Linked DNA regions of Actinoplanes lobatus. The protein of the gene in region 1 binds, or shares a complex with, the protein of each later gene. Links are inferred from orthologs where the notes say so. Each region holds a gene or a part of one and is shown on either strand. Other genes may lie near its edges.

Evidence for each region. Proteins that work in one complex are often made in the same cells at the same time.
Region 2: the proteins of mfd (region 1) and uvrA are in contact, whole or in part, in a crystal structure (PDB 4DFC), measured with the Escherichia coli proteins. The link is inferred for Actinoplanes lobatus from one-to-one orthologs.

What each region holds. Positions count from the first base shown.
Region 1 is NZ_JACHNC010000001.1:3,013,021-3,019,018, reverse strand. Bases 856-5,002 are described here. They hold mfd (transcription-repair coupling factor), read right to left. Parts: upstream 4,680-5,002; coding sequence 1,056-4,679; downstream 856-1,055. Other genes in these bases: ppc (phosphoenolpyruvate carboxylase), read left to right, coding at 4,931-5,002; BJ964_RS13975 (hypothetical protein), read right to left, coding at 856-1,000. Also shown: BJ964_RS13980 (MazG family protein), read right to left, coding at 1-173; more of BJ964_RS13975, read right to left, coding at 170-855; more of ppc, read left to right, coding at 5,003-5,998. UniProt on the Escherichia coli protein: Couples transcription and DNA repair by recognizing RNA polymerase (RNAP) stalled at DNA lesions. Mediates ATP-dependent release of RNAP and its truncated transcript from the DNA, and recruitment of nucleotide excision repair machinery to the damaged site.
Region 2 is NZ_JACHNC010000001.1:3,987,215-3,991,629, reverse strand. What follows is about bases 926-4,415. They hold uvrA (excinuclease ABC subunit UvrA), read right to left. Parts: upstream 4,081-4,415; coding sequence 1,126-4,080; downstream 926-1,125. Other genes in these bases: BJ964_RS18690 (hypothetical protein), read right to left, coding at 4,188-4,415. Also shown: excinuclease ABC subunit UvrC, read right to left, coding at 1-272; BJ964_RS18700 (Rieske (2Fe-2S) protein), read right to left, coding at 369-902. UniProt on the Escherichia coli protein: The UvrABC repair system catalyzes the recognition and processing of DNA lesions. UvrA is an ATPase and a DNA-binding protein. A damage recognition complex composed of 2 UvrA and 2 UvrB subunits scans DNA for abnormalities.

The sequences.
Region 1 (5,998 bases):
GCGTCGGTCTCCAGGATCGTGACCGGCACACCGGTGACCCGCAGGGCCGTGGCCTGGTCACTGTCCGCGGCGGCGAAGACGGGGTACGCCCGGACGGCGTCCCACGCCTCCGCGGTCAGCAGCCCGGCCGGTAGCCGGGGTGAGGTGACCAGCAGGATGATCCGGGCGCTCAAGGGACGTCGGCCACCGGTACGGGCTGCTGCTCGATGCCCAGGTCGGTGCCGAGAAGCTGAAGCGGGTCGCTCTCGCCCTGGATCTCCAGCACGCTCACGTCGAGCGGCTGGTAGCGCGGGTTGACCCGGACGTTCAGCTCGTCGGCGGCGGCCTCGACCTGCTCACGGACCTTCGCGGAGGCGGCCACCACCTGCCGGTTCTGGTCGGACTGGAGGGACAGCCAGGTGGTGAAGTCCTGACCGGGCTCGACGCCGCCGTTGGCGCTCAGGCTGTTGTAGACCTCGAGCATGTCCGCGTCGGTCGGCGGGGTCTCCGACAGGAACGACTGGATCAGGAGGCTCTGCAGGTACAGGTTGTCGATGTAGAGCTTGGTGTACTCCGAGTCGGCGGGCAGCTTGCGCTGGGCGGCCTCCTCCGCGTACGGCACCTGGGCGGGCAGCGTGATCGAGCGCTCGGCGGCGACCCGCTTGTACAGCTCCCGGGCGACCAGCTCGTCCACGATGTCGGCCCGGCTGATCGACACCTGCGCCGGCGACGGGACGACCGCCGGCGAGGGGACCACCTCCTGCCCGGCGCTACGCCGGGCCTCCTCGTTCATGCGCTGCGCCTGGTTGGCCTCCTGGGCCTCGGCCTGGGCCTCGGCTTGGGCCTGGGCGACGAAGTCGGGGTACGACTCGTCCCAGATCCGCTGGACCTCCCGCTCGGACACCTGGCCGGCGTCGCCGAGATAGGCGGCCACGCTCGATTCCGAGTCGCAGGCGGACAGGCCGCCCACGGCGAGGGACGCGGCGACAACGGTGGAGGCGAGTCGGCGGGCACGCAGCATGGTCAACACTCTCTCACGCCGATTGTGATCTTCATCGCCCCGCCCCGTATCGACTTCATCGATTCCCCGCAACCGGCGCGGCGGCCGGGACGTCGCCGAGCACGTCCTTGAGCAACTGGGCGCACCACTCCAGCAGGGCCTGGTCGCGCAGCGGCTCGCCACCGACCCGGCGGGTGCTGGGCCGGGGAACGCTGACCTGGTCGGCGCCGGTCTTGTAGACGGCGTCCGGGTGGTAGCGCTTGAGCCGCAGCTGCTTCGAGTCCGGCAGGGCCAGCGGGGAGAAGCGGATGTGCTTGCCCTGCATGGACACGTCGGTGAGCCCGTACGCCCGGGCCAGCAGCCGGAACCGGGCGACCGCGATCAGGTTGGCGACCGGGGCCGGCGGTTCGCCGTACCGGTCGGTCATCTCGGCGACGACCTCGGTGAGCCGCGGCTCGTCGCGGGACTCGGCCAGCTTGCGGTACATCTCCAGGCGCAGGCGCTCGACCGAGATGTACTCGGTGGGCAGGTGCGCGTCCACCGGCAGGTCGATCTTGACCTCCGGCTCCTCCTCCGGGCGCTCGCCCTTGAACTGGGCGACCGCCTCGCCGACCATCCGCACGTACAGGTCGAAGCCGACGCCCTCGATGTGGCCGGACTGCTCACCGCCGAGCAGGTTGCCGGCGCCGCGGATCTCCAGGTCCTTCATCGCCACGTACATGCCGGCGCCGAGCTCGGTGTGCTGGGCGATGGTGGCCAGCCGCTCGTGGGCGTGCTCGGTGAGCGGCTTCTCCCGGGGGTAGAGGAAGTAGGCGTACGCCCGTTCCCGGCCCCGGCCGACCCGGCCGCGGATCTGGTGCAGCTGGGCCAGGCCGAGCAGGTCGGCGCGTTCCAGGATGAGGGTGTTGGCGTTCGGGATGTCGATGCCGGACTCGACGATCGTGGTGCAGACCAGGACGTCGAACTCCTTCTCCCAGAACCCGACCATGACCTTCTCGAGCTGTTCCTCGCTCATCTGGCCGTGCGCCACCGCGACTCGGGCCTCGGGCACCAGCTCGCGCAGCTTGCGGGCCGCCCGGTCGATCGACTCGACCCGGTTGTGCAGGTAGAAGACCTGGCCGTCGCGGAGCAGCTCACGATGGACGGCGGCGGCGACCTGCTTCTCGTCGTAGGCGCCGACGTAGGTGAGGACCGGGTGGCGTTCCTCCGGCGGGGTGGCGATGGTGGACATCTCCCGGATGCCGGTGATCGCCATCTCCAGGGTCCGCGGGATCGGGGTGGCCGACATGGTGAGTACGTCCACCGACGCGCGCAGGGCCTTGAGCTGCTCCTTGTGCTCGACGCCGAAACGCTGCTCCTCGTCCACGATGATCAGGCCGAGGTTCTTGAACCGGGTGGACTTGGCGATCAGCCGGTGGGTGCCGATGATGATGTCGGCGGTGCCGTCGGCGGCCTCCTCCAGGGTCAGCGCGGCCTCTTTCGGCGTCTGGAAGCGGGACAGCTGCTTGATCTTCACCGGGAACTGGCTCATCCGCTCGGTGAACGTGTTGTAGTGCTGCTGGGCGAGCAGGGTCGTCGGCACGAGCACGGCCACCTGCTTGCCGTCCTGCACCGCCTTGAACGCCGCCCGTACCGCGATCTCGGTCTTGCCGTAACCGACGTCGCCGCAGATCAGCCGGTCCATCGGGACCTGCAACTCCATGTCCTGCTTGACCTCGACGATGGCGGCCATCTGGTCGGGCGTCTCGGTGTACGGGAACGCGTCCTCCAGCTCGCGCTGCCACGGGGTGTCCGGCCCGAAGGCGTGGCCCTGCGAGGCCTGGCGTGCCGCGTACAGCTGGATGAGCTGGGCGGCGATCTCCTTGACCGCCTTCTTGGCCCGGGCCTTGCTCTTCTGCCAGTCGGTGCCGCCCATCTTGTGCAGGCTGGGCTGCTCCCCGCCGACGTATCGGGAGAGCTGGTCGAGCTGGTCGGTGGGCACGTAGAGACGGTCGCCGGGCTGGCCGCGCTTGGACGCCGCGTACTCGATGACCAGGTACTCCCGGTCGGCGCCGTTGACGGTCCGCTGCACCAGCTCGATGTAGCGGCCGATGCCGTGCTGCTCGTGCACCACGAAGTCGCCGGTCTTGAGCTCCAGCGGGTCGATGGTGTTGCGCCGCCGGGCCGGCATCTTGCGCATGTCCTTGGTGGACGCGCCGCGGCCGCCGGAGATGTCGTTGCCGGTGATCACCGCGAGCCGGGACGCCTCGTCGACGAAGCCGTGGTTCAGGCCGCCGCAGGTGATCAGCAGCTGCCCGTCGGCGATGGGCGCGTCGATCGAGTCGACCGGGGTGACGCCGAGACCGGCGTCGCGCAGCAGCTCGGCGGCCCGCTGAGCGGTGCCCTTGCCCTCGAAGACCAGCGCGATGGCCCAGCCCCGAGCGGCCCAGCCGGACAGGTCGGAGGCGAGCCGGGCGGTGTCGCCGTGGTAGAGCGGGACCGGCTGGGCGGCCAGCGCGACGGCGTCACCGAGATCCGGGCTCACCTCGACCGGGGTGGCGTCCTCCCAGGGAAGCGGCTCTTCCCCGGTGGACGGGGCCGCCAGGCCGAACGGCGAGACGGTCCACCACGGCTGCTTGAGAACGGCCGCGTGCGCGCGTACGTCCGCGAGGCTCTTGAAAGCGACGGCGCCGACGTCGATCGGTGCCTGGCCGCCGACGGCGGCCGCCGCCCAGGACGCTTCGAGAAATTCATCAGAGGTACGGGTGAGGTCGTGCGCCCGGGTGCGGATCCGCTCGGGGTCGCACAGCAGCACGTGCGTGCCGGCCGGCATGCAGTCGATCAGCAGCTCCATGTTGTCGGTGCCACGCAGCAGCGCCGGCGCCAGCGACTCCATGCCCTCGACCGGGATGCCCTCGGCCAGTTTGTCGAGGATCTCGGCCAGCTCCGGATGCTGACCGGACAGCTCCCGGGCGCGCTCCCGCACGGCCGGGGTCAGCAGCAGCTCCCGGCAGGGCGGCGCCCACAGTCGCGGCACCTGGTCGATGGTGCGCTGGTCGGCGACCGCGAAGGTGCGGATCTCCTCCACCTCGTCGCCCCAGAACTCGACCCGGGACGGGTGCTCGTCGGTGGGCGGGAAGACGTCCAGGATGCCGCCACGGACCGCGAACTCGCCGCGCTTGGTGACCAGGTCGACCCGCGCGTACGCCATGCCGGACAGCCGCCGCGCGACCTCCTCCAGCTCCGCCGCGCCGCCGCCGGTCAGCTCCACCGGCTCGAGGTCGCCGAGGCCCTTGAGCTGTGGCTGGAGCACCGACCGGACCGGGGCCACGACGACCCGCAGCGGCGCGTCGCCGGGGTGGGCGAGCCGCCGCAGCACGGCGAGCCGGCGGCCGACCGTGTCGGAGCGCGGCGACAGGCGCTCGTGCGGCAGCGTCTCCCAGGACGGGTAGACGGCGATCAGGGCCGGGTCGATCAGGCAGCCCAGGGCGTCGGCCAGGTCGTCGGCCTCGCGCGAGGTGGCGGTCACCGCGAGGACCGGCCGCTGCGCGCCGCCGACGTCGGCCGCGCCCGCCACTGCTGCCACCACGAACGGCCGGAGCGAGACCGGCGCGGTCAGGTCCAGTGAGTCGGAGTCGACGAAGCCCTTGGCCGCCAGGTCACGCGCGCGGGCCAGACCGCGGTCGCGCATGGCGGCGGGAATCAGACCGGAGAGTTGCATGAAAGAAGACCCCCTGAGGGCACGACGAACGACCCCGGTCCGGAAAGCGCGGGCGGGGGTGCGTCCCTCAGCTTAGTCCGACCCGCGTCACCGGGGTCTCGCCCGCAGGTCAGTGGTACCCACCTGCGCACGATCCCGCACCGGGTCATGAGACTCTTGACTCAATTCACCCCCGGACCGGGGTACGCCGATAACATCGGCGAAGTCGGGACAGCGCCGTCCTGGAGCCATCCGAGCGAAGGAGCGCCCCGATGACAGAGCAGCCTGCCCAACTCGACTTAGAGGGATCCGACGCCGCGCTGCGTGCCGACATCCGCCGGATCGGCACGCTGCTCGGCCAGACGCTGGCCCGCCAGGAAGGGCGGCCCCTGCTGGATCTGGTCGAGGAGATCCGCGCCCTGGTGCGGCAGGACGCCCGCGCCGCCGCCGACCGACTCTCGGCCATGGACATCACCACCGGCACGAAGCTGGCCCGGGCCTTCTCCACCTACTTCCACCTGGCGAACGTCACCGAGCAGGTGCACCGCTCGCGGGACCTGCGCCGCCGCCGCGCGCAGAACGGCGGCTGGCTGGACCAGGCCGCCAAGCGGATCGCCGAGAAGGGCGTCCCGGCCGACGAGATCGCCGCCGCGGCCCGCCGCCTCGCCATCCGCCCGGTCTTCACGGCCCACCCCACCGAGGCGTCCCGCCGGTCGATCCTGTCGAAGCTGCGCCAGGTCGCCGACTCGCTGGACGCCGAGTCGGCCGCCGCCGCGCTGTTCGGCGACACCGACACCACCACCTCCACCAAGCGTTTCGCCGAGCTGATCGACCTGCTCTGGCAGACCGACGAACTGCGCCTGGACCGGCCGGACCCGACCGACGAGGCGCGCAACGCCGTCTACTACCTCAAGGACCTGTACGCGGACGCCGCCCCGCAGGTGCTCGACGACCTGGCCGACACGCTGCGCCGCCTCGGTGTGGAGACCGCGCCCACCTCGCGGCCGCTCACCTTCGGCTCGTGGATCGGCGGCGACCGGGACGGCAACCCGTTCGTCACGCCGGCGGTCACCCGGGACGTGCTGCTCATCCAGCACGAGCACGGCATCCAGGCCACCGAGAAGGCGATGGACAAGCTGATCGACGAGCTGTCCGTCTCCCGGCGGCTGCGCGGCGTCTCCCTCGACCTGTCCGCCAGCCTGGCCCAGGACCTGGACAACCTGCCCGAGGTGGCACAGCGTTTCCGCCGGGTCAACGCCGAGGAGCCGTACCGTCTCAAGGTCCGGGCGATCAAGGCGAAGCTGGCCAACACCCGCGCCCGCCTGATCAACGGCACCCCG
Region 2 (4,415 bases), 970 kb from region 1 along the record:
GGGTCGAACTCCTTGATCCAGGAGAACTCCAGCTGGAGGGCCTCGACCTCGGTGCCGACGGTCACCCAGTCCACGCCTGCGGCGGTGGTGACCATCTGCTGGGTCCGCGGATGCAGTGTCCACACGTCGGCGAAATACGAATTCAGCCGGCTGCGCAGGCTCTTCGCCTTGCCGACGTAGATCACCCGGTCGGCCGGGTCGCGGAAGCGGTAGACCCCGGGAGCGTCCGGGATGGTACCCGGTGCCGGGCGGTACGTGGACGGGTCTGGCACAACTCCAACACTAGTGCCAGGGACTGACAGAATTGCCCGGCCGGAGGTCCGTTGCCGCCGCCACGGCGCCGGGCCTCCGGCCCTGAGACAGGGGGATCAGGCCGAGGTCACCACGTTGTCGCCGTCCACGTCGATCGCCACCGCGGCCAGCGGCTGACCGGCCGGGCCCGAGGTCGGGGCGCCGTCCTTGATCGAGAAGAGGCTGTTGTGGCACTTGCAGATGATCTGGCCGTCCTTGATCTCGGAGACCTTGCAGCCCTGGTGCGTGCACACGTTGCTGAACGCCTTGTAGTTGCCCTCGGTGGGCTGTGTGACGACCACCTCGTCCAGGATGACGCCGCTGCCGACCGCCACCTTCGACGTCGCCACCAGCACGTTGCCGCTACCGCCGCCACCGGTGTCGCCGCCGGCGTCACCGCCGTCGCCGGCGTCGGTGCTGCCGGCCGGAACCGGGTTGTCACCGAAGTCCGTGCCGTTCGGGTTGGTCCCGCTGGTGCCGGTGCCGCAGGCCGAGAGGACCGCGGTCGCGCCGACGGCGCCGGCGCCCATCAGGACGACGCGCCGGGACGAGGCGGTGCCCGGTCGGTCCTGCTGGGTCTCGGCGTCGGTCCCCGGCTGCACGTCAGTCATTTGTCGCCCTCCACTACCTGTTCTCTGCCGCCAATGTCACGCGGAGTCGCCCCGGGGTACGGATCAGATGCCGTGATCAGTTCAACGGTCCCGAGTGAGATTTTCCCGCTTTCTCCGCGTTCGCCCGACCGGTTTGCCTGGTGTCGACAAACAGCGCCGCACCCGGAGACCTTAGGAGACCAACCGGGTGCGGTAGCTGAGAGTCGTCTAAGAAGTTTCTAAATCAGGCGGTGGCCTTCGCCCGGGACCGGGTGGCGCGCGCCCGCGGGGCGGCGGTGGACCCGTTCGCCTTCGCGGCCCGGCCGGTCGCGGCCGCCGAGCCCCGCCCCTCGCCGGTGAGCCCGAGCATGTGCCGCAGGAACTGCCCGGTGTGGCTCTCCGGCACCTCGGCCAGTTCCTCCGGGGTGCCGGCGGCCAGCACCAGGCCGCCCTTGTGACCGCCCTCCGGGCCCATGTCGATCAGCCAGTCCGCCGTCTTGATGACGTCCAGGTTGTGCTCGATGGTGATCACCGTGTTGCCCTTGTCGACCAGGCCGTTGAGCACGATCAGGAGCTTGCGGATGTCCTCGAAGTGCAGGCCGGTGGTCGGCTCGTCGAGCACGTAGACCGTCCGGCCGGTGGAGCGTTTCTGGAGCTCGGAGGCGAGCTTGACACGCTGGGCCTCACCGCCGGACAGGGTGGTGGCGGGCTGGCCCAGGCGCACGTAGCCGAGGCCGACGTCGACCAGCGTCCGCAGGTGCCGGTGGATCGCCGGGAGCGCCGAGAAGAACTCCGCGGCCTCCTCGATCGGCATGTTCAGCACCTCGGAGACGGTCTTGCCCTTGTAGTGCACCTCCAGGGTCTCCCGGTTGTACCGCGCGCCCTTGCAGACCTCGCAGGGGACGTACACGTCCGGCAGGAAGTTCATCTCGATCTTGATGGTGCCGTCGCCGGAGCAGTTCTCGCAGCGGCCGCCCTTCACGTTGAAGGAGAACCGGCCCGGACCGTACCCCCGCACCTTGGCCTCGGTGGTCTCCGCGAACAGCTTGCGGACGTGGTCGAACACCCCCGTGTAGGTGGCCGGGTTCGACCGTGGCGTCCGCCCGATCGGCGACTGGTCCACCCCGACGACCTTGTCCACGTGCTCCAGGCCGGTGACCCGGGTGTGCCGCCCGGGCACCTGCCGGGCCTTGTTGATCTGGTTCGCCATGACGGTGTGCAGGATGTCGTTGACCAGCGTCGACTTGCCCGAACCGCTGACCCCGGTGACCGCGATGAACTGGCCCAGCGGGAACGGCACGGTCAGGTTGCGCAGGTTGTGCTCGCGGGCGCCGTGCACCACGACCTCGCGCCCGGGCGTCTGCGGCCGCCGGGTGGCCGGCAGCGGGATCGACTTCCGGCCGGACAGGTAGGCCCCCGTCGGCGACTTCTCGTTGGCCAGCAGACCCTCGACGGTGCCGCTGTGCACGATCTGCCCGCCGTGCTCGCCGGCGCCCGGCCCGATGTCGACGATCCAGTCCGCGGTCCGGATGGTGTCCTCGTCGTGCTCCACCACGATCAGCGTGTTGCCCAGGTTGCGCAGCCGCACCAGGGTCTCGATGAGGCGGTGGTTGTCCCGTTGGTGCAGGCCGATGGACGGCTCGTCCAGCACGTACAGCACGCCGACCAGGCCGGAGCCGATCTGGGTGGCGAGCCGGATGCGCTGCGCCTCGCCGCCGGAGAGGGTCCCCGCGCCGCGGTCCAGCGACAGGTAGTCCAGACCCACGTCGACCAGGAACCGCAGCCGCGCGTTGATCTCCTTGAGCACCCGCTCGGCGATCATCTTCTGCCGGTCGTCGAGCTCCAGGCCGGACAGCAGCTCGGCACACTCGCCCACGGACAGGTTGCACACCTCGGCGATGCTCTTGCCGGCCACCGTCACGGCCAGCACCTCGGGCTTGAGCCGGGCCCCGCCGCAGACCGAGCAGGGGACGTCGCGCATGTACCCCTCGTACTTCTCGCGCGACCAGTCGCTCTCGGTGTCGTTGTGCCGCCGCTCGATCCACTGCACCACGCCCTCGAAGCCGGTGTAGTAGGAGCGCTCGCGGCCGTACTTGTTCCTGTACCGCACGTGGACCTGGTCGTCGGCGCCGTACAGCACGATCTTCTGCACCCGGCTGGGCAGCGCCCGCCAGGGTGTGTCGAGGCTGAAGCTCTCGGCGCCCGCCAGGGCCTCCAGCAGGCGCAGGAAATACTCCTGGGTGGTGCCGCCGGCCCACGGCTGGACGGCGCCCTCGCTGAGGCTCTTCTCCACGTCCGGGATGATCAGCTCGGGGTCGACCTCCTTCTTCGTCCCGAGGCCGGAGCACTCGGGGCAGGCACCGTACGGCGCGTTGAAGGAGAAGACCCGTGGCTCCAGGTCCTCGATGGCGAGCGGATGGTCGTTGGGGCAGGCCAGATGCTCGGAGAAGCGGCGCTCCCGCTCCGGGTCGTCCTCCGGCAGGTCGACGAAGTCGAGCACCAGGATGCCGCCGGCCAGCCCGAGCGCGGCCTCGACCGAGTCGGTAAGGCGCTGCTTGCTGGACGCCTTCACGCTGAGCCGGTCGATCACCACCTCGATGGTGTGCTTCTCCTGCTTCTTCAGCTTCGGCGGCTCGGTCAGCGGATGCACCACGCCGTCGACCCGGGCCCGCGCGTAGCCCTTGGACTGGAGTTCGGCGAAGAGGTCGACGTACTCCCCCTTGCGGCCGCGGACCACCGGGGCCAGCACCATGAACCGGGTCCCCTCGGCCATGGCGAGGACCCGGTCGACGATCTGCTGCGGGGTCTGCTTGCTGATCCGCTCCTTGCAGACCGGACAGTGCGGGATGCCGGTCCGCGCGAAGAGCAGGCGCAGGTAGTCGTAGACCTCGGTGATCGTGCCCACGGTCGAACGCGGGTTGCGCGACGTCGACTTCTGGTCGATCGAGACGGCCGGGGACAGACCCTCGATGAAGTCGACGTCCGGCTTGTCCATCTGGCCGAGGAACTGCCGCGCGTACGACGACAGGGACTCCACATAGCGCCGCTGGCCCTCGGCGAAGATCGTGTCGAAGGCGAGGCTCGACTTGCCCGAACCGGAGAGGCCGGTGAAGACGATCATGGCGTCGCGGGGCAGGTCGAGGTTGACGTCACGCAGGTTGTGTTCGCGGGCGCCACGGATTGTCAGTCGGTCGGCCACGGCCAGCCTTTCCGCATTCAGGATCGATCGAACCCGTACAGGTGTATGAGTCGAGCAGACACTCTAGCGACGGGGTATGACAATTTCCGGAACACACCCGCTCACTCTTACGAGTTAACCCGCCAGATCTCGACGCCGCCCACCAACTGCGGCGCGCCGAGCACGTCAACCAGAACCGATCGCAGCAGGTCACCATTCCTGCTGTCCGGCACCAGCACCACCACGGCGGCGCGCCAGTAATCGAGGTCACCCCGGATCCGCAGGCGGTCGGCGTCGGTCAGGACCGGCAGGTAGCCGTACTCCCGGACGCTCCAGAGCAGCTCCGAGGTGTAGCG